2 regions of the Halomonas sp. 7T genome follow, and region 2 is predicted to be linked to the other one. Evidence: predicted binding sites of a transcription regulator. Region 2 holds the regulator's gene; the other holds the start of a gene.
The links. The regulator FNR, encoded in region 2, switches genes on or off when oxygen is low (the NO sensors DNR and NnrR bind a similar motif). The targets are predictions, from matches to a motif close to TTGATNTANATCAA.
Positions count from the first base shown of each region.

Region 1 (7,953 bases), 970 kb from region 2:
GATGTACTGCGCAATAAGCAGGACTTTTATGATTTGGCGATGGATTACTTTAAACGAGCACGAGAAGAGGGCGTGGTGCATATCGATATGCACTTTGACCCACAAGCGCACTTGCAGCGCGGGGTTCCGCTTGAAGTTGTGATGGCAGGTCTGTTACAAGCGAAAGATGATGCTGAAAAGTCGCTAGATTTGTCTGTTGGCATGATCATGGCATTCCTTCGGGATCGTCCAGAGGATGAAGCGTTGCACGTTTTTGAGCAGGCTGCTCCCTATTGGAAGTTTCTTGACGCGATTGGCTTAGATAGTGCGGAGCGTGATAACCCACCCTCCAAGTTTCAAACACTGTTTGCGCGTGCGAAGGATGTCGGCTTAGTGCGTGTGGCTCATGCAGGTGAGGAGGGCCCAGCTGACTATATTGTTGAGGCGCTCGATATACTTGATGTGCAGCGTATTGATCATGGTGTGCGCTGTTTGGAGAGTGACGCTGTTATTCAACGCCTTCGAGAGCAGCAGACGGTACTAACCGTCTGCCCGCTCTCAAACGTTAGCCTGAAAGTGGTTGAGCAATTAAGCGACCACCCGCTCCCTAGGTTGCTATCGGAAGGATTAAAAGTGACGATCAGTTCAGATGATCCAGCGTATTTTGGAGGTGGTTTACTTACAAACCATTTAGCGTGTGCTGAAGCATTTGGCTGGGACGAAGATGTTTTTCGTACGCTAAATCGTCATGCGATCGAAGAAGCATTCACAACGGAAGCGCGCCGTGAATTACTGATGCAGCGTTTAATGAATGCATAAATTATATGCATGGAAGCCAACTGCCGGCGCAAGGCCGGCAGTTGTATAGTTCATTATCTTATCAGCACTAGGGTAGTGCAGGGATTTCGAAGTCAGGCATTTCGCCTGTGAGCGTATGCAAAAACGCAGTAATGTCGCTAATCGTGGCATCATCAAATTCGCGGCCTAGCATCTCTTCTCCCATGATGGCGACCGCTTGCTCTAGCGTTTCAGTAGCACCGTTATTCATATAGGGGTAGGTAACGGCGACGTTTCGAAGCGTAGGTGTTTTAAAACGGTATTTGTCGCTCTCTTCCCCTGTCACCACGTAGCGGCCTAGGTCTGTAGAGCCTGGCACCTGGATTGCGTGGAAACGGCTATCTGTTAGTGCTGGTCCACTGTGGCAAGCGATACACCCATTATTTACAAACGCTGCCATGCCATCCTTTGCTTGATCGCTAATGGCGTTTAGGTCACCGCGTAAGTAGCGGTCAAACGGCGAATTTGGTGTATTAAGTGTGCGCTGGAAGGAGGCAAGCGCTTTGGCTAGGTTATCGGCACTGATTGGATCTTCGTCGTCAGGGTAGGCTTCAGCAAATTTTTCCTGGTAGAGATCAAATTCCGTTAAGCGTTCCAGTGCCATTTCAAGATCCATCGCCATTTCGACATCGGCTTCGATAGGGCCAAGCGCTTGCCCTTCAAGATCTGGTTCACGACCATCCCAGAACTGTGCTTCAAAAAAACCACTGTTTAGAACGGTTGGGGTGTTGCGCTCTCCTACTTGTCCGTCATGGCCCACTGCACGAGGGATGCGGTCAGCCCAGCCTAGAGCTGGGTTATGGCAGGTAGCGCAGCTAATGACACCGCTAGAAGAAATTCGCGGCTCAAAAAACAGCATATTACCCAGCTCAACTTTTTCTTCGCTAAGTGAGTTGCTCGCTGGAATAGGCGGCAAATATGGCAGCGCCTCAAAACGGGCTCGATAATCCTCAAAGCCGTCTTCTGCAACGACGGCGCCAGTGGATATTAAAGCTGCGCTGGCAATAATGCCGGGCAGAATTTTTTGCGTCATTTTCATTGATGATCCCCCTGCTTGAGTAGCACTCATAAATAGCACTTATATTGGCTAGTCTTACTGCTTGCTAATCTACCCTTAATCAAAATAGGTGCTTTTAGTGCTTATTTTCAACCGAGTGTAATGGTCGGGTAATCGGGTGGCTTGCGCTGGGTCAATGTTTGTTGCAATTTTTATTAAAACTTAAGGTTTGTTCTAAGCTGCAGGGGGATAGGAGAGGAGGGTGTGAGATACCCTGATTGAAAATGTAATTTAGCTGCCTTAATGGCACGGAGGTAGTATGCCGCGTTATCGATATCCTGCTATTCCTGAATCAGAAGTAACGCCTAAGTCAGTTTTCGATAATCGTCGCCACTTCTTGCGCCAGAGCTTTGCTGCCGGAGCTGGTGCCTTGCTTTTCCCCAGTATGCTTCTCCCCAAAAATGCGCATGCTTGGGCTGATGTGCTCAAGCCTGCGCTTGAAAGTGATCTGCCGCGCCAGGAACTGGCGGGTGGTGAAGCGCTAACCGACTTTCGAGATGCCACCACATATAATAACTTCTACGAATTCGGCACAGGGAAGCGAGACCCGGAAGTGTATGCTCATAATTTGCCGGTTGATCCCTGGAGCGTCGTTTTAGAAGGTGAGCTAAATAACACAGGGGCTATACCTTTTGAGGATATTCTCAGGCGTCACTCTTTGGAGGAGCGTATTTACCGATTACGCTGTGTTGAAGCATGGTCGATGGTGATTCCTTGGATTGGAATACCTCTGGCGGCTCTGCTTAACCACCAAGGCCTAACGTCCCGGTCTAATTATGTTGAATTTGAGTCGTTGTATGATCCAGATAACCTAAGAGGGCAGCGTCGCTCCGTTATCGATTGGCCATATCGGGAGGCGCTGCGTATTGATGAGGCAATGCATCCCCTAACACTGCTAGCAGTGGGTATGTATGGAGAAAAAATGCCTAATCAAAACGGTGCGCCCCTTCGGTTAGTTGTGCCATGGAAGTACGGTTTTAAAAGCATTAAATCCATTACTAAAATACGTGTTCGGGAGGAGCAACCTACGACGTCCTGGCAAGCGCGTAATCCTGAAGAGTATGGTTTTTACGCCAATGTAAACCCTGAGGTTAATCACCCCCGTTGGTCGCAGGCAAGAGAGCGTAGAATTGGTGAGTCAGGCCGTCGGGAAACGTTGATATTCAATGGTTATGGTGAAGCAGTAGCTCATCTCTATGAAGGTATGGATCTTCAAAAACATTATTGATAAGCAGTGAGTAATTTATGGCAGTTAATGCACAGCCAATAGCGTTGTTCCGCCTTAGCGTGTTAGCAGCCGGTCTGTTACCGGGCTTGTGGCTAATATGGCAGTGGTACTTTGGGGACCTAGGCGCAAATCCAGCGGAAGCCGTGATCCACTTCACTGGAAAGGTTGGACTGTCGCTGCTATTAGTAACGATATCTTTTAGCCCAGCGTTTCGGCTGACACGCTGGCTGGGAATTATGAAGGCGCGCCGTCAAATTGGTCTGTGGTCTTTTTTTTGGCTAACCTTGCATATGCTCTCATGGATGGGGTTGTATCAGTACTGGGAGTGGCAGTGGATTTGGCATGAAATGATCGCTCTTGAATATATACGCTATGGCGCTGTAGCTCTGCTGCTACTTATACCATTGGCTTTAACCTCATTTCATTGGGTGCCTGCTAAGATAGGCTGGCAAGCTTGGCAAGCTTGGCACTGGTTGCATCGGTTGATCTATATCTCTGCAGGACTTGGGGTATATCACCTGTGGGTTCTCACTCGTGCAGATTATCTGCTGCCTACTTTATTTGCTTTATTATTAGCTGGATTGGTCTTTTTTCGGCTCGTTGATGCATGGGTTCATCGTCAGTAAAAACGAGTAATAAAAAACTGAGCTATGTGCTTGACCAGAGAAAAAAAACCGGTATTATATGCACAGATCGAACGGCAGCAGCCTTCGAAAGCTCTTTAACAATTTGATCAGGTAATTCATGTGGGCGCTTGCCGATGAGGGTGATAAATCACCAAATATCAAGGCAGGCGCACAAGAAAGATGTTCACATCTTTTGAATTCGTTTGAACCTTGAGCCAAGTTTGATGCGCTTCTGTTGCTTTCAAGTGACAGGTAAGCATCACAATGATTTTAAACTGAAGAGTTTGATCATGGCTCAGATTGAACGCTGGCGGCAGGCCTAACACATGCAAGTCGAGCGGTAACAGATCTAGCTTGCTAGATGCTGACGAGCGGCGGACGGGTGAGTAATGCATAGGAATCTGCCCGGTAGTGGGGGATAACCTGGGGAAACCCAGGCTAATACCGCATACGTCCTACGGGAGAAAGGGGGCTTCGGCTCCCGCTATTGGATGAGCCTATGTCGGATTAGCTAGTTGGTGAGGTAATGGCTCACCAAGGCAACGATCCGTAGCTGGTCTGAGAGGATGATCAGCCACATCGGGACTGAGACACGGCCCGAACTCCTACGGGAGGCAGCAGTGGGGAATATTGGACAATGGGGGCAACCCTGATCCAGCCATGCCGCGTGTGTGAAGAAGGCCCTCGGGTTGTAAAGCACTTTCAGCGAGGAAGAACGCCTAGGGGTTAATACCCCCTAGGAAAGACATCACTCGCAGAAGAAGCACCGGCTAACTCCGTGCCAGCAGCCGCGGTAATACGGAGGGTGCAAGCGTTAATCGGAATTACTGGGCGTAAAGCGCGCGTAGGTGGCTTGATAAGCCGGTTGTGAAAGCCCCGGGCTCAACCTGGGAACGGCATCCGGAACTGTCAAGCTAGAGTGCAGGAGAGGAAGGTAGAATTCCCGGTGTAGCGGTGAAATGCGTAGAGATCGGGAGGAATACCAGTGGCGAAGGCGGCCTTCTGGACTGACACTGACACTGAGGTGCGAAAGCGTGGGTAGCAAACAGGATTAGATACCCTGGTAGTCCACGCCGTAAACGATGTCGACCAGCCGTTGGGTGCCTAGCGCACTTTGTGGCGAAGTTAACGCGATAAGTCGACCGCCTGGGGAGTACGGCCGCAAGGTTAAAACTCAAATGAATTGACGGGGGCCCGCACAAGCGGTGGAGCATGTGGTTTAATTCGATGCAACGCGAAGAACCTTACCTACTCTTGACATCCTGCGAACTTGTGAGAGATCACTTGGTGCCTTCGGGAACGCAGAGACAGGTGCTGCATGGCTGTCGTCAGCTCGTGTTGTGAAATGTTGGGTTAAGTCCCGTAACGAGCGCAACCCTTGTCCTTATTTGCCAGCGGGTAATGCCGGGAACTCTAAGGAGACTGCCGGTGACAAACCGGAGGAAGGTGGGGACGACGTCAAGTCATCATGGCCCTTACGAGTAGGGCTACACACGTGCTACAATGGCCGGTACAAAGGGTTGCCAACTCGCGAGAGTGAGCTAATCCCGAAAAGCCGGTCTCAGTCCGGATCGGAGTCTGCAACTCGACTCCGTGAAGTCGGAATCGCTAGTAATCGTGAATCAGAATGTCACGGTGAATACGTTCCCGGGCCTTGTACACACCGCCCGTCACACCATGGGAGTGGACTGCACCAGAAGTGGTTAGCCTAACGCAAGAGGGCGATCACCACGGTGTGGTTCATGACTGGGGTGAAGTCGTAACAAGGTAGCCGTAGGGGAACCTGCGGCTGGATCACCTCCTTAAGCGATGCATCATCCTCGCGGTAAGCGCTCACAATGAATTACCTGATCAGATAGTAGAGCAAACGGTTTAAGCACGATCCCCTCTTGGGTCTGTAGCTCAGTTGGTTAGAGCGCACCCCTGATAAGGGTGAGGTCGGCAGTTCAAGTCTGCCCAGACCCACCAAATTCCTGCGATACTACGTTAAAATGCTCCTCGTATAGCAGGCTATACGTCATTGCATTTTACCTTGTCTCACAGAAATTAATGGCAAGAGGTAAGGTCAGCAAAAACGATGGGGCCATAGCTCAGCTGGGAGAGCGCCTGCCTTGCACGCAGGAGGTCAGCGGTTCGATCCCGCTTGGCTCCACCATTACGTACTGTTTTATATGTATCGTTTTATAGTACCTTAACGACCGTTTGTGAATGTTTTGTGACCACTGATAAGTCACTGTGTTTTAACGCACTGCTTTATCACTGTTCATTGAACAGCTGCTCTTTAACAATGTATATCATGCTGACATAAACACTTCTAAGAAGTGTTTATACGTAAATTGTTTTGTGATACGTCTCAAGCGTATCCGGCAATCGTTATCATTGTGAATCCCAGACTCCTTCGGGTTATAGGGTCAAGCAATGAAGCGCACACGGTGGATGCCTAGGCAGCCAGAGGCGATGAAAGACGTGGTAGCCTGCGATAAGGCTCGGCGAGGTGGCAAACAACCTGTGACCCGGGCATTTCTGAATGGGGAAACCCACTCAGCATAAGCTGAGTATCTTGCGCTGAATACATAGGCGTAAGAGGCGAACCAGGGGAACTGAAACATCTAAGTACCCTGAGGAAAAGAAATCAACCGAGATTCCCCTAGTAGCGGCGAGCGAACGGGGACCAGCCCTTAAGCATGAGACTGATTAGGCGAACACGCTGGGAAGCGTGGCCGTAGCGGGTGATAGCCCCGTAGTCGAAAATCTGATCATGTGAAATCGAGTAGGTCGGGGCACGAGAAACCTTGACTGAAGACGGGGGGACCATCCTCCAAGGCTAAATACTCCTGGCTGACCGATAGTGAACCAGTACCGTGAGGGAAAGGCGAAAAGAACCCCGGAGAGGGGAGTGAAATAGATCCTGAAACCGTGTGCGTACAAGCAGTAGGAGCAGACTTGTTCTGTGACTGCGTACCTTTTGTATAATGGGTCAGCGACTTATATTCAGTGGCGAGGTTAACCGTTTAGGGGAGCCGTAGGGAAACCGAGTCTTAACTGGGCGACACAGTCGCTGGATATAGACCCGAAACCGAGCGATCTATCCATGAGCAGGGTGAAGATTGAGTAACATCAATTGGAGGCCCGAACCAGGATCTGTTGAAAAAGATTTGGATGACTTGTGGATCGGAGTGAAAGGCTAATCAAGCTCGGAGATAGCTGGTTCTCCTCGAAAGCTATTTAGGTAGCGCCTCACGTATCACCGCCGGGGGTAGAGCACTGTTTCGGCTAGGGGGTCATCCCGACTTACCAACCCGAGGCAAACTCCGAATACCGGTGAGTGCGAGCGTGGGAGACACACGGCGGGTGCTAACGTCCGTCGTGAAAAGGGAAACAACCCAGACCGTCAGCTAAGGTCCCCAAATCCTGGTTAAGTGGGAAACGATGTGGGAAGGCTCAGACAGCTAGGAGGTTGGCTTAGAAGCAGCCATCCTTTAAAGAAAGCGTAATAGCTCACTAGTCGAGTCGGCCTGCGCGGAAGATGTAACGGGGCTAAACCAGGTACCGAAGCTACGGGTGCATTCTTAGGAATGCGCGGTAGAGGAGCGTCGTGTAAGCCGATGAAGGTGAATTGAGAAGTTCGCTGGAGGTATCACGAGTGCGAATGCTGACATGAGTAACGATAAAGGGAGTGAAAAACTCCCTCGCCGGAAGACCAAGGGTTTCTGTTCGACGCTAATCGGAGCAGAGTGAGTCGGCCCCTAAGGCGAGGCCGAAAGGCGTAGTCGATGGGAAACGGGTCAATATTCCCGTACCGGACATGATTGCGATGGGGGGACGGAGAAGGCTAGGTGAGCCAGGCGTTGGTTGTCCTGGTGAAAGTGAGTAGGCTGGGGTCTTAGGTAAATCCGGGACCCTTTAAGGCCGAGACACGAGACGAAGACACCACGGTGTCGAAGTCATCAATGCCACGCTTCCAGGAAAAGCCTCTAAGCTTCAGATCATGTGCGACCGTACCCCAAACCGACACAGGTGGTCAGGGTGAGAATCCCAAGGCGCTTGAGAGAACTCGGGTGAAGGAACTAGGCAAAATGGTGCCGTAACTTCGGGAGAAGGCACGCCGGCGTAGGGTGACGAGACTTGCTCTCTCAGCCCGAACCGGTCGAAGATACCAGGTGGCTGCAACTGTTTAGTAAAAACACAGCACTCTGCTAACTCGTAAGAGGACGTATAGGGTGTGA
Region 1 covers NZ_CP087112.1:1,491,547-1,499,499, reverse strand. Annotated here, with positions in the region: gene LOS15_RS06895 (adenosine deaminase) at 1-798, shown strand, start outside; gene LOS15_RS06890 (cytochrome-c peroxidase) at 866-1,855, opposite strand; gene msrP (protein-methionine-sulfoxide reductase catalytic subunit MsrP) at 2,133-3,101, shown strand; gene LOS15_RS06880 (sulfite oxidase heme-binding subunit YedZ) at 3,119-3,727, shown strand; rRNA gene LOS15_RS06875 (16S ribosomal RNA) at 4,000-5,532, shown strand; tRNA gene LOS15_RS06870 (tRNA-Ile) at 5,619-5,695, shown strand; tRNA gene LOS15_RS06865 (tRNA-Ala) at 5,807-5,882, shown strand; rRNA gene LOS15_RS06860 (23S ribosomal RNA) at 6,137-7,953, shown strand, end outside.
Region 1: the regulator FNR is predicted to act here: its motif matches at 1,997-2,010, upstream of LOS15_RS06890 (cytochrome-c peroxidase).

Region 2 (7,953 bases):
CATGCGTGAACCGCTACTCATAGAAGCCTCTGCCGATATTGCCAGTGCTGTTGCCCAATTAAACGAGAGCCATGCCGACAGCCTACTGGTTAAAACCCAGGGCAAGCATGGGATGGTCACTAAAACAGACCTGCTTAATGGCTTAGTGCTCGGCAAGTGCACGAAAGCAACACCTGTTGAAGAGGTGGCCCACTTCTCTCTCGTAACCGTAACGCCACATCAATACCTGTTTGAAGCCCTGGTACTGATGACGCGCCACAAGGTGGCCCGTGTGGTGGTGATGGAGCAAGAGACACTTAAAGGGGTTGTAGAGCTAACCGATGTGTTGAGCTACTTTTCCAGCCGTAGCTATGTTGTTAGCCTGCAAATTGAGCAGGCCAATGACTTGGATGCGTTAGCCACGGCAAGTCGCCGCACCCCTGAGCTGGTAAACGCCTTGATGGCCCAAGGGGTGAAATTACGTTTTGCGATGGACCTGTTGGCCGCGCTCAATGGCCGCATTATGAGTAAAGCCTGGGCATTTACCGTTGATGAAGCCCACCACAACGACAGCTGCATGATGGTGATGGGGAGCGAGGGGCGAGGCGAGCAGATTCTTAAAACAGACCAGGATAACGGCCTTATTTTAGCCGATGACAGCCAGTGGCCTGATGTGGCTGAGCAAATGCAAACGCTGACTGATACGCTGATTCAGCTAGGCTACCCGCCGTGCCCCGGCAACATTATGGTGTCTAACCCCGAGTGGGTGGGGACAGTATCGCAATGGAAAAAAAATATTGTGAAGTGGGCCAGTGCCCGGGATGGCGATAGCTTGATGAAGCTGGCGATTCTGCTTGATGCCCATGCGGTGGGTGGGAATCCTGCTTTATTGGAGAGCGTGCGGGAAGAGCTCTTTGAGCGCTGCTCCCGCGATGAGCTGCTGCTTTCCTACTTTGCCAGAACGGCTCTGCGTTTTTCGACGCCGCTGACGCTATTTGGCTCGCTGAAAAAACCTCAGCACGGTATTGATATAAAAAAAGGCGGCATTTTCCCTATTGTGCACGGCGTACGTACGATGGCGCTTGAGCGGCGGATCAAGGCAACCTCGACGCTAGATCGGTTAGATGCGTTAGCGACAGATGGCCGTTTGGATCGTCGCTTCGCCGATGATTTGGGAGAGGCGCTGGCGCTGTTCACAGAGCTGCGTCTCAAGCAGCAGCTACAGGAGCTTGATGGCGCATCCGAAAAGCGCACTAATCGCGTGGTTGTGCAGGAACTCTCTTCCCTTGAGCGTGATTTACTGCGCGAAGCAATGCACATTGTTAAAGACTTCAAGCAGCGCCTTTCACACCGTTATCATTTGGAGTATTCGTGAGCGGCATGCGATGGTTAGATCGACACGTGACGCTTTTTAGCGGCTCATTGCGTACGCTTCTTCAGCGGGAAAGCGATCGCCGCCGGTACGTTGGCTCTCCCTACGCATGGCTGTTCCAACCCTATATGGGGGAGGAGCAGGTGGCGTTGGCATGTTATACGTCTAATGGTGAGTACCCAGCGGTGAGTGTAGCCGCTGTGGTTCTTAATCAGCGCCATGTCCAAACCAGCCGTGCATGGGTCGCCACAATAGCAAACACTCGCAGCGCGGATGCCGCCACGCTTAGGCGCCAACACCGGGTTTATGGGACGACAGTTGCGCTGTCTCCCAATGCGGAAAACCTTGGGGCGCTTGCTGAATTTATTGGCAACCGGCCTTTGATAGGATGGCAAATAGATCGCTCTCTTGACCGGCTCAATTCGCTGTTCAAGGAAGGGCTTGGTTTTGGCCTACCCAACGCTCAGGTGGACGTGGCTAAACTTCATTATCGGCAATTGCGACGCTTACACCCTTACGTAGATGAGAGTAATGATCTAGGCGAAGCGCTCGAGCGTTGGCAGTTGCCCGCTATAAATAGCCACGGTGTGTTAAGCGACGCTGCTGCGAGTGCGTTGCTGTACATCCGTTTACAGCGTGAGACTGTAACAGCCCAGTATTACTCTTAGGCAATTCCACGGTAATTTGACCACCCTGAGGAAGTGCTAGCAAATGTAGCGAGCTAATTTGGCTTCTGACACCATAGCCCTTTAAAGGTGTTTTCTAAGGAGCGGCTATTTTCATGCAGGCGTTATGGGGCTATATCAGTGAGCAGAGTCAGGTAATTAGCAGCAGTGCGTGGATACTTCTGATTCTTGGTATTTTGTTATCGCTCAGCATTGTCGTGGATACCATTTCGCGCCGCACTGCGCTGCCAAGAATTTCGTTGCTGGTGTTGGTAGGCGTTGGGTATGCGCTGATCCAGCAAGGGCTACTAGGATATGAGGCTGAACCGCTGGGCGGGCTACGCGAGCCGCTAATTAATTTAGCGCTGGTAATGGTGGCGTTTCTACTAGGTGGTGAATTGACGCTGCCACGGCTCAAGTCGACAGGGCCCTTGATATTCGCGTTGTCTGCGGCAGTGGTTGTAGGCTCCCTAATAACAGTATTTGCAGGCTTGTGGCTATTGGGTTATTCGGTGGCTGTGGCGGTAGCGTTAGGCGCTATTTCGGTGGCGACTGACCCCGCAGCCGTCAGCGAGGCTATTCAAGAGAGCGGTAAAAAAAGCCTCGCCGCGCGCGTGACGCTCGGTATTGTGGCAATTGACGATGCCTGGGGCATTATTATCTTTGGGTTAAGCATGGCGGCACTTAGCTGGGTAGGAGCGACTGGCGGTGGAGGCTCTTTAGTGCATGCGCTTTGGGAGCTTGGAGGGGCCGTATTGCTTGGGACATTACTTGGGTTTCCAGCGGCGTGGTTAACCGGCCACCTTAAACCAGGACGCCCAACTCAGGCCGAAGCCTTGGCACTTATGCTTTTGATCGCGGGTCTCTCCAGTTATCTCAATGTTTCCGCGCTTTTAACAGCGATGATTGCAGGTTTTGTAATCGTCAATGTCTCTTCACATCACACGCGCTCCTTTAGCGAAATAGAGCAAATTGAGTGGCCGTTTTTGGTCTTTTTCTTTGTATTAGCGGGTGCAAGCCTCAACTTGGCCCACTTAAGCTCAGCATTGGGGCTGGTTGCTGCGTATATCGTTTTGCGTAGCATTGGGCGCTATATAGGAGGTTATCTAGGAGTATTGGCCATGCGTCGGCGTGAGCCGAGCTTAAATACCGATATTGGCCTTGCGCTGCTGCCGCAGGCAGGGGTCGCAATGGGGATGGCATTGTTGGCTGCTGAGCGTTTTCCTGATCAAGGACGGCTAATTGTGGCAACGGTGGTCACCTCGACGATCGTTTTTGAGCTATTTGGTCCGCTACTGGTCAAGCGCACTGTCACCAACTCAGATCAACACAATACGCATTGATCAACGTTCGGTTATCCGGCGCCATTGCGTTAAAGATAACGCTACGGGTTTGTATTGGGTGAACGTTGTTATAATTGTTAGAATATGTGTCGCTCTCTCTAACCTCGGCAGTGTTTACTATCATGCAACAACCTGATCATTTTGACCCCGCAACGACAGATACGATTTTAGCTGGCAAACAGCTGAATTCGTCTGAGCTTCACGACGCTAAACAGAAGCGCGAATTCAATAAGTTGCAGAAACGTCTGCGCCGTGAGGTGGGGAACGCCATCATTGATTATCAGATGATTAATGAAGGCGACAGGGTAATGGTATGCCTGTCAGGTGGTAAAGATAGCTACACCATGCTTGAGATTTTGCGCAACCTGCAGCGTAACGCTCCGGTGAACTTCTCACTGGTGGCGGTGAATATGGATCAAAAGCAGCCAGGGTTTCCAGAGCATATCCTACCGCGCTATTTAGAGAAGCTAGGTGTGGAATACCATATCCTAGAGCGGGATACCTACTCCGTGGTAAAGGAGAAAACGCCCGAAGGTAAAACCACCTGCGCGCTCTGCTCACGTTTGCGCCGAGGGTCGCTGTATGGCTTTGCTGAAGAAATTGGGGCTACCAAGATCGCGTTGGGTCATCACCGTGAAGATATTTTAGAAACGCTGTTTTTGAATATGTTTTTTGGCGGGACTTTAAAAGCCATGCCGCCTAAGCTGCTATCCGATGATGGAAAAAATATCGTTATTCGCCCGCTTGCTTACTGTAAAGAGGCAGACATAGCCGAGTTTTCACGACTGATGGCGTTTCCCATCATTCCGTGTAACTTGTGTGGTTCACAGCCTAATCTTCAGCGACAGGTTGTTAAAGACATGCTGGCCGAGTGGGATAAAAAGCATCCTGGACGGCTGGAAAGTATGTTTAAAGCAGTCACAAATGTGACGCCTTCCCAGCTCGCCGACCGTCAACTATTTGATTTTGAAAACCTGGAAGACAAACAAGCCGCAATGATGGCCGGACGAATCCAAGCCTTCAACGTGGTATAGACGTCTGTTCGTCTTCTTCGGCCAAGATAATTAACCGTTGCATGTCGAGGATATTAATTTCACGTCCTGACACGGCTACCACGGCTTGTTGCTGAAAACGGCTAAGAATCCGGCTAACAGTCTCCACGGCTAAGCCTAGGTAATTACCTAGATCCGCCCGAGACATAGAGAGCCGGAAGCTGAAGGGCGAGTACCCACGGCGGCGAAAGCGGTCTGAAAGGGTAATTAAAAAGCTGGCGAGCCGCTGATCAGCGGTTTTGCGTGACAACAAACGCATCATGCGCCGATCATCCTTTAGTTCTTTGCTCATGCTCCGGTAGAGCTGTCCCCGCAATTCGGGCAGCTCTTCAGAGAGCGTATCCAGGCGGTCGAAAGGAATTTCGCAAACGGTGGTGGTTTCCAGAGCAATAACGCTGCCGGGGTAATAGTTTTCATCGATACCGTCTAACCCCACCAATTCGCTGGGCAGATAAAAATTGGTGAGCTGATCATTGCCATTACCTTCACTGGTAACCTGTTTAAGGCTACCTGAGCGCACGGCATAGACACTGGTAAACGGGTCTTCCTGACGAAACAGAGATTCGCCTTTTTTAAGCGGCGCGCGACGGCGGATAATTGCATCGAACTGCCCCATATCCTCAAGCTCCAGGGCCAGCGGTAGGCACAACGAACTAAGACTGCAGGTTTGACAGCGCGCTTCTTGCAGCAGTGAACGTCGGGAGCTGGCTTGGTGAGGCATGTAATTCTCCATTTATCATTTGCCATGATAGGCGCCAGACAAAAGCGCCTCAATAGGGTCACATAATCTTTGAGTAACGCTGAGATGATTGACCTGGTAAATAAGCATCGAAAGCCATGGCAATATGACGAATAAGCAGTCGGCCAGTGTGTGTGGCGCTCAAAGAGAGGCCATCACGCATCAGCAAACCGTCCTGCTCTGCCGCGTTAAGCTGCTCAAGAACCGGGGAGAAATAGTCAGCAGCATCAATTCCCCAGCGCTGGCCTATCGCAGCTAAATCAATTCGCATATCGCACATTAAGCGTTCAATAACATCTCGACGTATTAGGTCATCATGATTTAATCGTAAACCTTTTTCAGTCGCTAGCCTACCTTGATCTAACGCTGTCTCAAAGTGCTCAAGAGAAGTAGGGTTTTGCGCATAGACGTCATCCACGCGAGAAATGGCTGAAACACCAAGTCCTACCAAGTCGCACTGGGCGTGGCTGGAGTAACCTTGAAAATTGCGCTGCAGCGAGCCGTTACGCTGTGCAATCGCCAAGCTATCATCTGGCCGAGCAAAATGATCCATCCCAATATGTACATAGCCTGCATTGCTCAGCATCTCAATAGTGGTATGCAAAATAGCGAGTTTTTCATCGGCGCTTGGTAGGTCTTCTTCGTTAATACGCCGCTGGGGCGCAAAGCGGGCGGGCATGTGGGCGTAGTTAAACACTGATAGTCGTGCAGGGTTGAGTTCTATGACTTGGCGAAGCGTATCGGCAAAGCTCTGTTCAGTCTGGAAGGGGAGACCATAGATCAAATCCAGATTGAGGGAGCGAAAGCTCAGTCGATGAGCTTCATCCATCAGTGTTTCGGTGAGCACCCGTGGCTGCACGCGATTGATCGCTTTTTGTACCTGTGGGTTTAAATCCTGTACGCCAAGACTCAGCCGATTAAAGCCCAACGACTGCAAGTGGCGAAGGGTAAAAACATCGGCTTCCCGTGGGTCAATTTCAATGGCGTAGTCACGATCAGGCGACATGGATAAACCAAAGCGCGCATCAAGGCGGTCAATCAGATCGCTCATTTGGGAGAGCGAAAGAAACGTTGGTGTACCGCCGCCCCAATGCAACTGTTGCACTGGTCGATGGGTATCTAAATGGCGAGCAGTTAAGACCATTTCACGGTCGAGCCTAGATAAGTACGGCTCTGCCAGCTGCGTATTCTTGGTCGCAATTTTATTGCAGGCGCAGTAGAAGCAAATTTTGCGACAGAAAGGCACGTGTACATAAAGTGAGAGTGGCCGCTGGTGGTGATTACTGCGTTCTAGCGCTTGGGTAAAGTCGTCTGCGGTGAACTGCTCATGAAAAGCGAGTGCCGTAGGGTAAGAGGTGTAACGTGGGCCGCTTTTGTCATAACGGCGTAGCAGCGCCTCGTCCCAGGCAGTGGCCGAAGGCGCTGCAAGTGTAGGGTGTGAAACGGCAGCAGTGGCTTGTGCACGCATGGAAGGCGCTCCAGGGTTTAAAAGCAAGGTGTCACCAAGCTTGAATAGCAAGATTTCAAAAGCAACAGGGGATAACAGGTGTTTATGCCTGGCAAACAGGCTTAAACGCTGTTAAATGCTAGAACAAGCAAACCATGAAAGCGTTGAGCTATATCAAGTAATGCGTGCCGGGGTGTTAAGGGGTGCTATGCCCCACCAGCGTCCATAATTGCCATACTGCAAAACCAATAATTGTCAGTGCAGCAATGCTACGAGTGGCCGGGTGGCGTATTAGCTGGCTAAGCTGCTGGGCGGCTAAGCCTGTTGCGAGTAGGGCAGGTAGGGTGCCTAATCCAAAGGCGCCCATGAGTAGCGCGCCTTGAAGCGGGTCGGCAATCGCGAGACTCCAGGTAAGCATGGAATAGACCAGACCGCAGGGAAGCCAGCCCCATAATGCGCCAAGGGTAAACGCTTGAGGAAGATGTACAACAGGCATTAAACGGCGCCCCAGCGGCTCTATGTAGCGCCAAAGGTATCGTCCGATGGCTTCGACCTTCAGCAGGCCTTTCCACCAGTTGGCGATATACAGCGCCATTAAGATTAGCATGAGCGCAGCAAATCCCTGCAGTGCAATGCGAGCGGTAGGCGAAAGGGAAATAAACGTCCCTAAAGCGGCCACGATAGCGCCCGCCACCATGTAGCTGAGGATCCGGCCAGCATTATAGCTGAGCAGAAGTCCCCCCATGCGGGCGGGATGGCGCATGCTTGGCGGTACGGCGAAGGTGAGAGCGCTCATAATGCCGCCGCACATGCCAATGCAGTGGGCGCCCCCCATCAAACCAAATACAAACGCCGCCATCACCGGTGGTAAATCTAACCCTGTCGGGTTCATGGCGGCGGCTCTGAGCTATCGGATTTCGTTTGCGCGGAAGTCGCTTTTTTACGCTCGGCACGCTGCTCCTTGGTTAAGTCGTTCTCGTCGTCATCAAATAAAACGCGATGGGCGGGGCCTTCAAGATCGTCAAACTGATCATGTTTCACTGCCCAGAAAAATGCCCAGACCGCGAGGCTCAGCAAGATGAGTGACAAGGGAATCAGCAGATAGAGAATGGTCATGCGCTCACCGGATGAGTAGAGGCTGTCAGCGGGGCAGGAGAGGTACGCCAGCGAGACAAGCGCAGCGCATTACCCACCACGACTAGCGAGCTAAGCGACATGCCGATAGCGGCAAGCCAAGGTGGCACCAACCCCATGGCTGCCAGTGGCAGCGCCGAAAAGTTGTAGCAAACTGACCATAACATGTTTTGTCGCATGATCTTACGGGTGGCTCCGGAAATCTCGATAGCGTCATATATC
Region 2 covers NZ_CP087112.1:2,462,348-2,470,300, reverse strand. Annotated here, with positions in the region: gene LOS15_RS11550 (putative nucleotidyltransferase substrate binding domain-containing protein) at 1-1,354, shown strand, start outside; gene LOS15_RS11545 (DNA polymerase III subunit epsilon) at 1,360-2,019, shown strand; gene LOS15_RS11540 (cation:proton antiporter) at 2,133-3,359, shown strand; gene ttcA (tRNA 2-thiocytidine(32) synthetase TtcA) at 3,482-4,393, shown strand; gene fnr (fumarate/nitrate reduction transcriptional regulator Fnr) at 4,380-5,132, opposite strand; gene hemN (oxygen-independent coproporphyrinogen III oxidase) at 5,191-6,618, opposite strand; gene LOS15_RS11520 (sulfite exporter TauE/SafE family protein) at 6,794-7,489, opposite strand; gene ccoS (cbb3-type cytochrome oxidase assembly protein CcoS) at 7,486-7,713, opposite strand; gene LOS15_RS11510 (heavy metal translocating P-type ATPase) at 7,710-7,953, opposite strand, start outside.